3 regions of the Mesorhizobium sp. ISC15 genome follow, and region 1 is predicted to be linked to each of the others. Evidence: riboswitches for the same ligand, from Rfam matches in the RefSeq annotation. Region 1 holds a riboswitch; each other region holds the start of a gene.
What was found. Region 1 has a riboswitch for cobalamin ahead of RPG13_RS17135 (ABC transporter ATP-binding protein). Riboswitches for the same ligand answer to the same signal wherever they lie in the genome.
Positions count from the first base shown of each region.

Region 2: another riboswitch for cobalamin. It lies ahead of RPG13_RS32860 (DUF1636 family protein); the one in region 1 lies ahead of RPG13_RS17135 (ABC transporter ATP-binding protein).
Region 3: another riboswitch for cobalamin. It lies ahead of RPG13_RS23920 (DUF1636 family protein); the one in region 1 lies ahead of RPG13_RS17135 (ABC transporter ATP-binding protein).

Region 1 is NZ_JAVSPX010000001.1:3,563,426-3,568,235, forward strand. It holds gene RPG13_RS17125 (bifunctional helix-turn-helix transcriptional regulator/GNAT family N-acetyltransferase) at 1-560, shown strand, start outside; gene RPG13_RS17130 (AraC family transcriptional regulator) at 803-1,636, opposite strand; cobalamin riboswitch at 1,934-2,137, shown strand; gene RPG13_RS17135 (ABC transporter ATP-binding protein) at 2,230-3,048, shown strand; gene RPG13_RS17140 (ABC transporter substrate-binding protein) at 3,045-4,013, shown strand; gene RPG13_RS17145 (FecCD family ABC transporter permease) at 4,043-4,810, shown strand, end outside.
Region 2 is NZ_JAVSPX010000002.1:5,069-9,878, reverse strand. It holds gene RPG13_RS32875 (FecCD family ABC transporter permease) at 1-7, opposite strand, end outside; gene RPG13_RS32870 (ABC transporter substrate-binding protein) at 31-978, opposite strand; gene RPG13_RS32865 (ABC transporter ATP-binding protein) at 998-1,789, opposite strand; gene RPG13_RS32860 (DUF1636 family protein) at 1,789-2,187, opposite strand; cobalamin riboswitch at 2,274-2,478, opposite strand; partial or broken gene RPG13_RS32855 (GTP-binding protein) at 2,609-3,235, opposite strand; partial or broken gene istA (IS21 family transposase) at 3,221-3,763, shown strand; gene istA (IS21 family transposase) at 3,887-4,810, shown strand, end outside.
Region 3 is NZ_JAVSPX010000001.1:4,978,765-4,983,574, forward strand. It holds gene RPG13_RS23900 (NADH-quinone oxidoreductase subunit C) at 1-239, opposite strand, end outside; gene RPG13_RS23905 (NuoB/complex I 20 kDa subunit family protein) at 248-829, opposite strand; gene RPG13_RS23910 (NADH-quinone oxidoreductase subunit A) at 820-1,185, opposite strand; gene RPG13_RS23915 (winged helix-turn-helix domain-containing protein) at 1,521-2,720, shown strand; cobalamin riboswitch at 2,750-2,953, shown strand; gene RPG13_RS23920 (DUF1636 family protein) at 2,992-3,426, shown strand; gene cobW (cobalamin biosynthesis protein CobW) at 3,423-4,460, shown strand; gene cobN (cobaltochelatase subunit CobN) at 4,479-4,810, shown strand, end outside.

The DNA of each region.
Region 1 (4,810 bases):
TTTCCGCTCCGGAACAGGACAGGCTGGTCAAGGCGATGCAGACGGTGCAGCGGCTGCTGGGCGAATGTACGGAGCCCAAGGTCCCCTACATGCTGCGGCCTTTGCAGGTCGGCGACATCGGCTGGATCATCCATCGCCAGGGCCTGCTCTACGCGCAGGAGTATGGCTGGGACGAAACCTATGAGGCGCTGGTCGCCGAAATCCTCGGTGCCTTCCTCAAATCCTTCGATCCGAAATGGGAGCGCAGCTGGATCGCCGAGCGGGACGGGGACGTCGTCGGCTCGGTCTTCGTCGTGCGCCAGTCGGACACGGTGGCGAAGCTGCGCCTGCTCTATGTCGAACCCTCGGCGCGCGGTCTCGGCATCGGCAAGCGGCTGGTCGAGGAATGCATCGGCTTTGCCCGCGCGAAGGGATACAAGACGCTGACGCTGTGGACCAACGACGTGCTCACCTCAGCGCGCCGCATCTACGAGGCATCAGGATTCAAGCTGGCCGACGAGGAGCGCCATCACGCCTTCGGCAAGGATCTGGTCGGCCAGAACTGGAACCTGGAGCTGTAACGTCTTTCCCTTCTCCCCTTGTGGGAGAAGGTGGATCGGCGCGCAGCGCCGAGACGGTTGAGGGGTGCTGGACGGAACGCCATCGGCGCCAGGCTGGAGCACCCCTCATCCGTCGCCTTCGGCGACACCTTCTCCCACAAGGGGAGAAGGCAAAAACCGGGCGGAGCGCGCCTCGACAATGATCTCCAACACAAGCTGGAAGCATCATTTGTCTGAAGCAATTGCCCTTGGCTGGCCGCGCTTCACCCCTTCACCGGTATCCAGATTTCCAGCCCGCCATTGCCGCTGCGTGGATCGAATTCGGGGCCGTAGCGCTCGAATTCGGGCGCATCGGCGATCTCGTGCCCGGAGGCCGGCAGCCATTTGTTCCAGATCGTGTTGACCGTGCGGCGGATGGTCGAGATGTGGTCACGATGGGCGAACACGGCGTATTTCTGCGCCGGCACGCGCACGCGCGAAAACTCCCTCGGCAGGTCCGAAAAATCGGACACCTCGACGCCGGCGATGTAGTCGAAATTGCCGGTGTCGTCGCCGTTGACGCAGACGCCATAGGCGACGTCGCCGATCTCGCCTGGAATATTGCCGATATACGGGCCGAACCGCTGCCATTGCATCGGGATGCCGGCGCTGGTTTCGCAGCTGTAGCGTTCGCCGAGACCGGCGATGAGAAACGGCCGGCTGGTCTCAAAACGCGGCGGCTCGAGATTGGTGAGGAAGGACTGGTCCATCAGGATCGGCTCCACGAGAGCGAGATTGTCGAGCGAGCCTTGCGCGCGCACCAGTTCCGGCGTGGTGCCGAATTGGTCGCGGAAGGCGCGGGTGAAGGCCTCATGCGAGGCGTAGCCGGCGTCGAGCGCGACCGAGAGGATGTCGGGTGCGCCGGCGGCGAGCCTGCGCGCCGCTTCGGTCAGCCGGCGAGAACGCATGTAGCCCATCACCGAACGGCCGGTCGCAGCCCCAAAGGCCCGCGTCACGTGAAAGCGCGACACGCCGCTGCTCTTGGCGACATCGGCGAGCGAGACGGATTCCGGCAGATGGCTTTCGACGAACCACAGCGCTTTCTCGGTCGGGTTCATATGGCTCCTCGCATTTGGCCCAGTCTTCGCATTTGGCCCAGTCTTCGCATTTGGCAAAGTCATGGTGCCGCTTCCTGGTGGAGGCAGTTTGATCGAAATTGCGCACCGCGCAAATCGCGAGCGACGGCGGCCGGCAAGTCGAAGGCGTCGGGCGAAAGAGCTTGACAGGAGCAAGCGGCGTCTTTTAAATGGTAACGTTATTACATAACGAGATTCGTATGGCTCTTTCTGACAAGACCCTTCGCTCCAGCGGCTGTTTCAACCCTGGAAATTTATTGCGCTGTGATTGGCGGAAAACTAGGGTGCCTGGGTGATGGTCCCCGAGTCGAAAGGCAAGGGGTGAAAAGGGAACACGGTGAGATCTTCGGATCGAGGCCGTGGCTGCCCCCGCAACTGTAAGCGGTTAGCAAAATCCGAAATGCCACTGGCCGGCAAGGCTGGGAAGGCAGGATGGCGCAAAGACCCGCGAGCCAGGAGACCTGCCATCAGCATGAGTTGACCGGACGGGGTGTGCCGGGAGGAGACGTGGACATCGGTCTTGTCGGCCGGTCCGTCCAGCTTCCTTCCGTCGCCATTGAGAAAGTGACGGTAAGTTGGACGCCTCCCAGCCTCTTCTTGAAGCGCGTGAGCTGAGCGCGACGGCGAATGGCCAATGCCTGGTCAGCGCGGTCAGCCTTTCGGTGGCGGCGGGCGATCGCCTCGCAATCATCGGTCCCAACGGCGCCGGCAAGACGACGCTGTTGCGCATGCTATGTGGCACCCTGCGGCCAAGCGCGGGAGATGTGAGATTTTCCGGACGCCGGCTGGAGACGTTTTCGGCCGCCGAGCGGGCGCTGCACATGGCTGTCGTCGGCCAGACCGATCAGCCTGATCCGCGGCTTGCCGTGATCGACTACGTCGAGCTTGGCCGCGTCCCGCATGCCGGCTTGCGACGGAGGAGCGAGCAACGCGACATCGCCGTCGAAGCGCTTCGCAGAACCGGCCTGCTGCCGCTGCTCGGCCGCACGATCGGCTCGCTATCGGGTGGCGAGCGGCAACGCGCCCAGCTGGCACGCGCCGTTGCCCAGGAGCCAAAAATCCTGTTCCTCGATGAACCGACCAATCATCTCGATCCGCGCGCCCGCAGCGAGCTTCTCGAACTCGTGTCGCAGTTTGGCATGACCGTCGTGGCGGTGCTTCATGATCTGTCGCTGGTCACGCCATTTGCCACCAGGGTCGCGGTGATGAACGAGGCCCGCCTGCAGGCGTTTGCCGGTCCGCGCGAGGCGCTGACCAAGCAGTTGATCCGCCAGATTTTCGGCGTCGACGTGCTTCGGCTGCGCCATCCCACCGAAGACCGCGAACTCACGGTATTCGACGTTCCGAACCGTGCCTCTTCACATTCCGATTTGACCAAGGAGCAATATTCGTGAAACGCCTCGCATTGTCTTTCGCCTCCCTCCTGTTTGCCCAGACCGCCTTCGCTTTCCCGGTGACCGCCTTTGCTTTCCCGGTAACTGTAGACAGCTGCGGCACGCCGCTGACGTTCGACGCCGCGCCGAAGCGCGCCATCATCCAGGATATGAACATGGCCGAGATGGCCTTCGCGCTGGGGCTGCAACCGTCGATCCTCGGCCTGACCGGCATCACCGGATGGTACAAGGTCGGTCCGGAATTCAAGGCCGAGCAGGGCTCGATCCCGGAACTCGCGCCGAAATATCCGACACTTGAAAACCTCGTCGCGGTCGAGCCCGATTTCTTCTTCGCCGGCTGGTATTACGGCATGAAGCCGGGCGGCGAGGTGACGCCCGATACGCTGGCGCCGCACGGCATCAAGACGCTGGTGCTGACGGAAAGCTGCGTCCATCTCGACAACAACCGCCCCGCCGCCTCGATGGACCTGCTCTACGACGACATCGAAAAGCTGGGCAGGATTTTCGACAAGGAAGCCGAGGCGAAAAAACTTGTTTCGGACTGGAAAGCGCAACTCGCCGATATCACGGCGAAGGTTGGCGACCACAAGGGAACGCGCGTATTTCTTTACGACTCCGGCGAAGACAAACCCTTCACATCAGGCAAGTTCGCGATCCCCAGCGCCATGATCGCCGCTGCCGGCGGCGACAACATCATGGCCGACATGCAGACGAGCTGGGGCAATACGGATTGGGAAACGGTCGCCTCCCGCAATCCGCAGTTCCTGATCCTGCTCGATTACCAGGACGGTGGCGGCTACAGGAAACTGCTCGATTTCCTCAAAGTTCATCCGGCGATGAAGGAAACCGACGCGGTCAGGAATGAGCGCTTCGTCGCGCTGCGCTATGCCGAGCTGACGCCCGGGCCAGCCAACATCGAGGCGATCGGCAAGATCGCCAGGGCGATGCACCCGGAAGCTTTCTGAGCTTGCGCCGCAGGGCGTTCGAATTGGCAATGATAGCAGGAGCAGTGGCGATTGCCACTCTTGCACTGCTGTCGATCGCCTATGGATCGACGGTCATAGCGTTGAGCGACGTGGTTGCCGCGCTCGGACATGCGGCCGGACTGGACGGAGACATCGTGCCCGGTCCGGTCGGCAAAATCGTTGTCGATCTCAGGCTGCCGCGCACGATCATGGCCATCTGTGTCGGCGCCGGGCTGGGCGTCATCGGCGCGCTGCTGCAGACGGTAACGCGCAACGACCTCGCCGATCCGTTCCTGTTCGGCCTGTCGTCCGGTGCCGCGGCCGGCGCGGTTTCCGTTATCACCATTTTTGGCGACCATTTCGGCATCTGGACGTTGCCGGTCGCTGCCTTCACCGGCGGCATTTTGGCCGCCGGCATCGTGCTGTTGCTGGTTTCGCGGGTGAGGGGGCAAGGCCCCGAACGGCTGATATTGGCCGGGCTTGCCGTATCGTTCATGTTCACCGCCTTGACCAACTATCTCGTCTTTGCCGGTGACCAGCGCGCCGCCCACTCGGTGCTGTTCTGGACGATGGGCGGGCTCGGGCTGGCGCGGTGGGACAATGTCGGACTGGCTGCTCTGGGCGCAGGCACCATCCTTGTGTTCGGACTTTGGAACCACCGTCGGCTCGACGCTTTCCTGGCCGGCGAAAACGCCGCCGAAAGCCTCGGCGTGCCGGTTGCGCGGATGCGCAGGACGACATTTCTCGTCGCTGCTTTCTCGACGGCGATCCTCGTCTCGGTGGCAGGCGTCATAGGT
Region 2 (4,810 bases), on a different contig from region 1:
TCGCCATGCCATAGAATCTGGGCGTCACGCTCAGAAGGCTTCGGGATGCATCGCCTTGGCGATCTTGTCGATCGCTTCGATATTGGCTGGACCGGGCGTCAGCTCGGCATAGCGTAGTGCTACGAAGCGCTCGTTCTTCACCGCATCGGTCTCCTTCATCGCCGGATGCGCCTTCAGGAAATCGAGCAGTTTCTGGTAACCGGCATCGTCCTGATAATCGAGCAGGATCAGGAACTCTGGATTGCGGGTGGCAACCGTTTCCCAATCCGCGTTGCCCCAGCTCGTCTCCATGTCGGCCATGATGTTCTCGCCGCCCGCGGCCGAGATCATGGCAGTCGGGATGGCGAACTTGCCGGCGGTGAAAGGCTTGTCCTCGCCGGAATCGTAGAGGAACACCCGCGTGCCCTTGTTGTCTCCGACCTTGGCCGTGATGTCGGCAAGCCTCTCTTTCCAGCCGGCGACCAGTTTTCCTGCCTCGACTTCCTTGCCGAAGACTTTGCCGAGCTTTTCCACGTCGCCATAGAGCAGGTCCATCGACGAAGCCGGCCGGTTCTTGTCGAGATGGACGCAGCTTTCGGTCAGCACCAGTGTCTTGATACCGTGCGGGGAAAGCGTGTCGGGTGTCACATCGCCGCCCGGCTTCATACCGTAATACCAGCCGGCGAAGAAGAAGTCGGGCTCGACCGAAATCAGGTTCTCCAGCGTCGGATATTTGGGAGCAAGCTCGGGGATCGAGCCCTGTTCGGCCGTGAACTCAGGCCCGACCTTGTACCAGCCCGTAATGCCGGTCAGGCCGACGATGGAGGGCTGCAGGCCGAGCGCAAAGGCCATTTCGGTCATGTTGAGGTCATGGATAACGGCGCGCTTCGGCGCAGCATCGAAAGTCAGCGGCGTGCCGCAACTGTCGACGGTCACCGGGAAGGCCCAGCCGGCGGAGGTGACAAGCGTAGCGGCAAGACAGATGAGAAGACGTTTCAAGTGCAAATCCTCCAGTGGATCAGGGGTAGACGGAAAGGCGGATGGGAATGTCAAAGATCGTGAGTTCACGGTCCTCCACGGGGTGCGGCAGACGCAGCACGTCGACGGAAAAGACTTCGCGAACGAGGGCCGGCGTCAGCGTCCTGGCCGGTGAATCGAGGCCAACCAGACGTCCCCCGTTCATCACCGCGACACGGGAGGCGAACGGAGCGACAAGCGACAGATCATGCAGGACGGCGACAACCGCGACACCCAGTTCCGCGACCAGTTCCAGAATCTCCGCCCGCGCCCGGGGGTCGAGATGGTTGGTGGGCTCGTCAAGGAAAAGAACCTTCGGCTCCTGCGCGATGGCGCGGGCGATCTGGGCACGCTGGCGCTCCCCGCCCGACAGCGAGCCGATCACGCGGTCAAGCATTTTCAACATGCCCGTCCGCTTCAGAGCCTCGACGACAATGTCGCGTTCCTCGCTCCTTCTCCGCAAGCCGACATGCGGAACCCTGCCAAGCTCGACATAGTCTATCACCGCAAGGCGCGGATCCGGTTGGTCAGACTGGCCGACCACGGCGATCTTGCGGGCACGATCGATAGCGGCGAGATGGTCGAGACGGCGGCCTCCAAGCCTGATCTCACCCAAACCCGGCCGAACCATTCCCGCGAGCATCCTGAGCAGCGTCGTCTTGCCGGCGCCGTTCGGCCCGATGATTGCCAGCCGGTCGCCCGCCTCCACCCTCAGGCTCACATCCTCGACCAGGCTTTGCCCTGCCAGGGAACGGAAACCGACATCGTGCGCCTCGAGCATGACGGTGCTCATCACGCGACCCGCGCGGCGAGGACCGCAGGAATGCGCGCCAGCGTCTTGCCGGCGAGACCAAGGGGACGCTCGCCCTCCCTGCACCAACCATTCGGCAGCCCATGATAGAGGTGTGCGAAGTCGATCAGGTGGGGAGCGTCACGGTCCGAATCGATGTCGCCGAAGAGGTAGCTGGCCTTGCCGCCGGCTGTGTAGGCAACGGTCAGCGGTCTGTCGCATCCGGCCATGCAGTCGGCTTCGGCTATGTGGAACCGGCGGCCCGGCTCCCCGTCCAGTACGGCATTCAGCATAGATATCAGTCGCAAGCCGGGGTTCCCGTCAATCGCACGCCGGCCGGGGCAGCGGATGCAGACGATGATGCTGTGCTCGGGACTGTGCCCTAAATCGACGCTCTCCATCCGTCACCTCCTCTTCAAGGCACGGAAGGATGGCGCGCATGACGGATTGAGGCCGCCTTCGAGCTTCCTCCCGGCACACCCCGTCCGGTCAATTCTCGCTGATGGCAGGTCTCCTGGCTCGCGGGTCTCAGCGCCATCCTGCCTTCCCGGCCTTCCGGCCAGTGGCGTGTCGGATTTTGCTCGCCGCTTACAGTTGCGGGGGCAGCCATGGCATTGGCCTGAAAGGCTTCACCATGTTCCCTTTTCACCCCGGCGCTTGCGCACCGCGGAACCATCGCGAAGAAGGCTATTGGAGTCGACACGTCGTTGCAACGGCGGTTCATCGCAGTCGCGAACTGGACATCCGCACAGTGCCTGGCAGCCAACCAGTGGACTGCGTTGCCAACATTTTCAGTCGGAAACCCAGCTAGAGCGTCAGCGCTCATGCAGCCTGCCTTTCCCAGCTCGGGAATGGATCCGGAAGATCGCGCCAGTGGCCGGGTATGAAGTTCTTTTCCTTGACGAGGCAGGCATCGAGGTCGGAGCGGATTTGGCGTTCATCCATCGGGTCGCAGCCGATGAAAACGATCTCTTGCCTTCGGTCTCCCCAGATCGGGTCGAGATAAGGTTTCATTGCGGCCTTCCATTCCGGATGATCCGGCCACTGGTTCTTCGGTACGGAGGCCCACCAAAGACCGCGCTTGCCGGTGCGGATCAGTGCTCCTGCTTGGCTGATTTCGCCGACATAGTGCGGACGCGTTGCCAGCCAGAAGAAGCCCTTCGCTCGCACAATGCCGGGCCAGGACTTGTTGATGAAGGCCTTGAGCTTCATCGGATCTAAGGGGCGGCGCTCGCGATAGACGAATGAGCGGATGCCGTATTCTTCGGTCTCGGGCACGTGGTCCTTGAAGCCGTTCAGTTCCTTGAACCAGAGCGGATGCTGCTCGGCCTTCTCGAAATCAAAACGGCCTGTGTTCAGAACCTTGTCCAGCGGGACCCGAGCGAAATCTGTCTCGATCAGTTCGGCGTCGGGATTGAGCGAGCGCACGATCGGAAGCAGCGCGTGTCGCCAACGATGCGCCAACGCCACGCCGCCGGTGAGAAGGTGTTTGTCGACTACGCCGGCGACACCATCGATATCGTCGACCCGATAACGGGCGAAGCTCAGGCTATGAAGTTGTTCGTCGGCGCATTGGGAGCCTCCAGCTATGTTTACTGCGAGGCTCGGCCGAGCGAAGGGCTGGGCGACTGGATCGGCTGCCATGTCGGCATGTTCGCCGCCTTCGGCGGAGTGGCGACCATCACGGTCTGCGACAATCTCAAGGCGGCTGTGACCAACCCCGACCGCTATGATCCCGGCCTCAACCGTACGTACCAGGATATGGCCCGGCACTATGGCACCACAATCCTGCCAGCCCGGCCGTACAAGGCCCGCGATAAGGCAAAAGTCGAAGTTTCGGTCCAAATTGCCCAGAGATGGGTGCTGGCGCGCCTTCGCAACCGCCGCTTCTTCAGCCTGGTTGAACTCAATCAGGCGATCGGTGAGCTGGTCGCCGATCTCAATGGGCGGATCATGCGGGCCTATGGTGTAGGGCGACGTGCGATGTGAAGGATAAGGCGACATCCAGATTTACGAGCAGTCGTCTTCGGCTGATCTTGTTGCTCCAGACCTTTGAGGGATCTGGAGGGGCAGATGAGGCGGCTCGACCTGGAGGCGCGCATGGCAATCAAGGCATTGGCGCGGGGCACAGCGAAGAGCGAGATTGCTCGTCTTCTTGGAGTGACTGAGGGAACGGTCCGTTACCACGTGGCCCGGATGAAGACCGGCGCGGTGGACGGTCGTTCACGGCAGCCTTTCAAGGCTGAAGCGTTGCGCGAGGCGATCGAGCACTGGCGCTCCCAGCAAACGAGCGTCGCACTCAACCTTGCTGCGCTTCACGAATGGTTGTGCGTGGAACATGGCTATGATGGCAGCCTCCGCTCCATCGAGCGGTTCTGGAAGAGCGCCTATCCAGCCCCGGCGCTCCGTGCGCGGCGCCGGGTGGAGACGCCAGCCGGGGCGCAGGCGCAGGTGGATTGGGCGCATTTTCCAGGCGTTCTTATCGGGAATGTGCCGATCGATCTGCTGGCCCTGCACATGGTACTTTCGTGGAGCCGTAAGGAGGCGATCGTCTGGTCGACAGCCAAGGACATGCTGTCATGGCTGTCGTGCCACTCGGCCTGCTTCACCCGTCTGGGCGGCGTCGCGGCGACCGTGCGGATTGACAATGAGAAGACAGCCATTGCTCACGGGGCCGGCGCCTGGGGCACGATCAACGCCACCTACCGGCGCTATGGCTTGATGATGCGCTTTCACATCGACGCCTGTGCGCCGCGCCAACCCCAGGCGAAGGGCAAGGTCGAGCGCCGGGTTCGCGATCAGCGCATGGCGCTCGAGCCTTACGGCCGATCATTTTCGGATTTGTCCGATCTGCAGAGTTGGACGGATGCTCGCCTCGAGGCCTTGTCGCAGCAGCGCCGGTGCCCGGCGACAGGAACGAGCGTCTCCGAAGCCTGGAGGGATGAGGCGCAAAGGCTGACGCCTGTGCCAGCGACCCTGCCCGAGCCGTTTGATGCCGTCGCCACACGCAGCGTCGGCGTCGAC
Region 3 (4,810 bases), 1.4 Mb from region 1:
GACAGCAGGTGGTAGACGACGTCGAAGCGCTTGGCCCGCGACGGATAATCGGCGCCGCAGACGTCGATGATCGAGATGAACTGGCAGTTTTTATCGTCGCGCAGAAAGGTTACCACCTCGACCAGATCGTGCGGCTCGACAGAGATGGTGAGTTCGCCATAGGCAAACACCGCATTGCCGATCCGGCCGCTCAGCTTCTCGCCGAGATAGGTCGAGAGTTCGTTCAACGACAGGCTCATCATCCCGCTCACCGTTCGATCGTGCCGGTGCGGCGGATCTTCTTTTGCAGCAGAAGGATGCCGTAGAGCAGCGCTTCCGCGCTCGGCGGACAGCCGGGCACGTAGATGTCGACCGGCACGACGCGGTCGCAGCCGCGCACCACCGAGTAGGAATAGTGGTAATAGCCGCCGCCATTGGCGCAGGAGCCCATCGAGATGACGTAGCGCGGCTCCGGCATCTGGTCGTAGACCTTGCGCAGCGCCGGCGCCATCTTGTTGGTCAGCGTGCCGGCGACGATCATGATGTCGGACTGGCGCGGAGACGCGCGAGGAGCAACACCGAACCTCTCCGAGTCATAGCGCGGCATCGAGGTGTGGATCATCTCGACCGCGCAGCAGGCAAGACCGAAGGTCATGAACATCAGCGAGCCGCTGCGCGCCCATGTGATCAGCGCCTCGGTCGAGGTGACGAGAAAACCCTTGTCGGCCAGCTCGTTGTTGATCTCGAGGAAGAAAGGGTCATTCGCCCCCACCGGCTTTCCGGTGCTGGGGTCGAGAATGCCTTTTGGCTTCGGCGCGACGAGCGTGCCGGAATTGTCGCTCAATCCCATTCCAGCGCTCCTTTCTTCCATTCATAGGCAAAGCCGATGGTCAGCACCGCCAAAAACACCATCATCGACCAGAAACCGAGCATGCCGATCTGGCTGAAAGACACGGCCCATGGAAACAGGAAGGCCACTTCCAGATCGAAGATGATGAACAGGATCGACACCAGATAGAAGCGGATGTCGAACTTCATGCGGGCGTCGTCGAACGAGTTGAAACCGCATTCATAGGCGGAAAGCTTTTCCGGATCGGGGTTGCGGTAGGCCACCAGGAAGGGTGCGGCAAGCAGCGCCAGGCCGACGACCAGCGCCACGCCGATGAACAGGACGATGGGCAGGTACGAACTCAACAACGCGTTCATGCTGCGGCTTTCCGTTGGCGGCCAATCCACTCTGATTACAGCACCGGACCCACTTGCGGAAGCGTGACAGTTTAACCACTGAACCGTTTTAGGGGGCTCTATGCTGCAACGCGGCGAGGGTTAGCGCAGGCCTTTCGGCGAAGCAAGTCAAACCTTGTTCAAAACACGGTGCTGGACGGCATATCCGGATAAACTGGTCCGATCTGCTCCTGTTTGATTTCCTTCACTTTTTACTCCACTTTTCTCTCCTGACATAGATGCCGCCAAAACCCTGCTAGCATGGCGCGGAATCATCGCCCCAACCTTTGGTCGAACGCCAACAGAGTGCCGTCTGCATGAAGGAAAAAATCTCGCTCGCCATGGCCCGGCGCATCGCGCTTGCCGCACAGGGGTTTGCCGACCCTCGCCCTAACGGCACGCCCGATCGCCGCCATCTGGCCCGTGTGCTTGGCCGTACCGGCCTGCTGCAGATCGATTCCGTCAGTGCGGTGGTGCGTGCCCACTATATGCCGCTCTATTCGCGGCTTGGCCCCTACCCGCTTGCGCTGCTCGACAACGCCGCCGTGACGCGCAAGCGCACGGTCTTCGAATACTGGGCGCATGAAGCCTCTTTTCTACCGGTCGAAACCTATCCGCTGATGCGCTGGCGCATGGAACGGGCCGAGCGCGGCGAGGAAATGTATAATGGGCTGGCCAAGTGGGGGCGCGAACGCACCACTTACATTGAAGACATTTATCGCGAGGTTGTATCGCGCGGCCCGCTCGCCGCGTCGGCTCTCGAAGGCCAAAAGGGAAACGGCGGTTGGTGGGGCTGGAGCGACGCCAAGCACGCTTTTGAATGGCTGTTCTGGGCCGGCCGCATCACCACGGCATCACGTCGTGGCTTCGAGCGGCTTTATGATCTGCCGGAACGGGTGCTGCCGCCGGCAATACTCAGCTTGCCGGTGCCCTCCCCTGAGGATGCGCATCGCGAATTGCTGCGCATCTCCGCCCGCGCCCACGGCGTCGCGACAGCGGGAGACCTGCGCGACTATTTTCGTCTCTCTCCCGCCGACATCAAGGGCCGCATCGAGGAACTGGTCGAGGCAGGTGATCTTTTGCCGGTTCGCGTCGAAGGTTGGGACAAGCCTGCCTATCTGCACAAGGACGCCCGTTTTCCGCGCCGGATCGAGGCGCGCGCACTGCTCGCGCCGTTCGATCCTGTCGTCTTCGAGCGGTCGCGTACGGAAAGGCTGTTCGACTTCCGCTATCGCATCGAGATCTACACCCCTGCCGAAAAGCGCCAATACGGCTATTATGTGCTGCCGTTCCTGCTCGGCGAAAGGATCGTGGCGCGCCTCGACCTCAAGGCCGACCGCCCCGCCGGCGTGCTGCGCGTCCATGCCGCCTATGCCGAGCCCGGCGCGCCGACGCAAACTGCCGATGAATTGTTCGAGGAGTTGAAGCTGATGCAGGGCTGGCTCGGCCTGGAACGCATCGAGGTGACGCCTGCGGGTGACCTGGGCCAACCCCTTGCCGACATTGCCGCCTCGTAGACGTGCGTTGACACGACTGCCTCCACAAGCCTAAATCCGGTCCAGACGGTCTCCTCTCGGCAAAGGGAGGAGCCAAGAGGGAATGCGGTGCGAAATTCCGATTTCAAATCCGCGGCTGTCCCCGCAACTGTAAGCGACGAGCCAAGGCCGAAAACCACTGGGACGGTCCCGGGAAGGCGGCACCAAGGCGATGACCCGCGAGCCAGGAGACCTGCCGTCTAGGACATAAGAATCCGATCGCCTGGCGGGTTTTCCGGGCAAGGAGCCTGATTTGGAACGCGACAGCAGTTTTTCGGCTGAGACAGCGGGCGTATTGTCCGGCGATTGTGATGCCTTGGCCGGCGTTACCGTGATCATCTGCGCCTCCTGCCGCAATGAGACCGGCTCCGATGGCCATCCCCGCGCCGGCGAACTGCTTGCTGAAGACACGCGCCGCGCCGCTTCAGGCGAAAATATCCGCATCCGCACCGTCGAATGCCTCGGCAACTGCAAGCGCCGGCTGAGCGCCGCGATCCTGCGCGACGGCTGCTGGAGCTATGTCTTCGGCGACCTGACCGCGACAAGCGGCGCCGATCTCGTCGCTGGCGCAAAGCTCTTCGCCACCTCGACCGACGGCCTCATTCCATGGCGCGGCCGCCCCGATTGCCTGAAGCGCGGCCTCGTCGCCCGCATCCCTCCCCTCGACCTTTTGAAGGACCAGATATGAACGCTTCCGTCTCCCGCGTGCCCTGCACCGTCATCACCGGCTTCCTCGGCGCCGGCAAGACGACGCTGATCCGCCATCTGCTCGAAAACGCCGGGGGCAAGCGGCTGGCCATCATAGTCAACGAGTTCGGCGACATCGGCATCGACGGCGAGATCCTGAGAGGCTGCGGCATCGACACCTGCCCGGAGGAGAACATCGTCGAGCTGGCCAATGGCTGCATCTGCTGCACCGTCGCCGATGATTTCGTCCCGGCGCTCGATCAGATCCTGTCGCTGACGCCGAGGGTCGACCATATCCTGATCGAAACCTCCGGCCTCGCTCTGCCCAAGCCGCTGGTCCAGGCCTTCCAGTGGCCGACGGTCAAGAGCCGGGTGACGGTCGACGGCGTCATCGCCGTCGTCGACGGACCGGCGCTGGCTGATGGCCGCGTCGCCAACGACATGGACGCCCTGCAGGCGCAGCGCGCGCAGGACGAGACGCTCGACCACGACGATCCGGTCGAGGAGGTGTTCGAGGACCAACTGGCTTGCGCCGACCTGATCATATTGTCGAAGAGCGACCTGATGGACGCCGCCGGCTCAGCACGCGCCAATGCCATCATCGGCGAGCACACCGCGCGCGCCGTCAAGATCGTGCCGACCTCGCAGGGCAAGGTCGATCCGTCTGTGCTGCTCGGCCTCGGCCTTGCCGTCGAGGACGACATCGAGAACCGCAAGACCCATCACGACGACGAGCTCGACCACGAGCACGACGATTTTGACTCGTTCGTCATCGATATTCCGTCGATCGCCAATCCCGATGAGCTGGCTTTGCGCGTCGCCACCGCGGCGGAGGAAGAAAACGTTTTGCGCGTCAAGGGTTTCGTCGAGGTCGGCGGCAAGCCGATGCGGCTGTTGCTGCAGGCCGTCGGTCCGCGCGTCAATCACTATTACGACCGCGCCTGGACCGCCGACGACGACCGCCGCTCGCGCCTCGTCGTCATTGGCCTGAAAGGGCTGAACCGCCCGGCAATCGAGCGTATCCTCGCCGGCTGACCTCAGGCACGAGCCGCGATGCACATCCTCACCACAACATCCGCCTCGCTCGACGATCTCGCCGAGCCTGTCGATCTCAGGCAGACGCCTGCGGATATCGTGGCGCTGTCCTTCACCGACAGCGATCTGGCCGGCTTGGCGGCGGCGTGGAAGGCGGACGCGGATCGCCTGCCGTCGATGCGGCTGGCGGCTCTACGCGATCTGCGCCATCCGATGTCCGTCGATCTCTGGATCGACAGCGTCGCCCGCCACGCGAAGGTTATTTTGGTTCGTATCCTCGGCGGTTACGACTGGTGGCGCTACGGCTGCGACCAGCTCGCCTCGACCGCCCGCGCGCGTGGCATAAAACT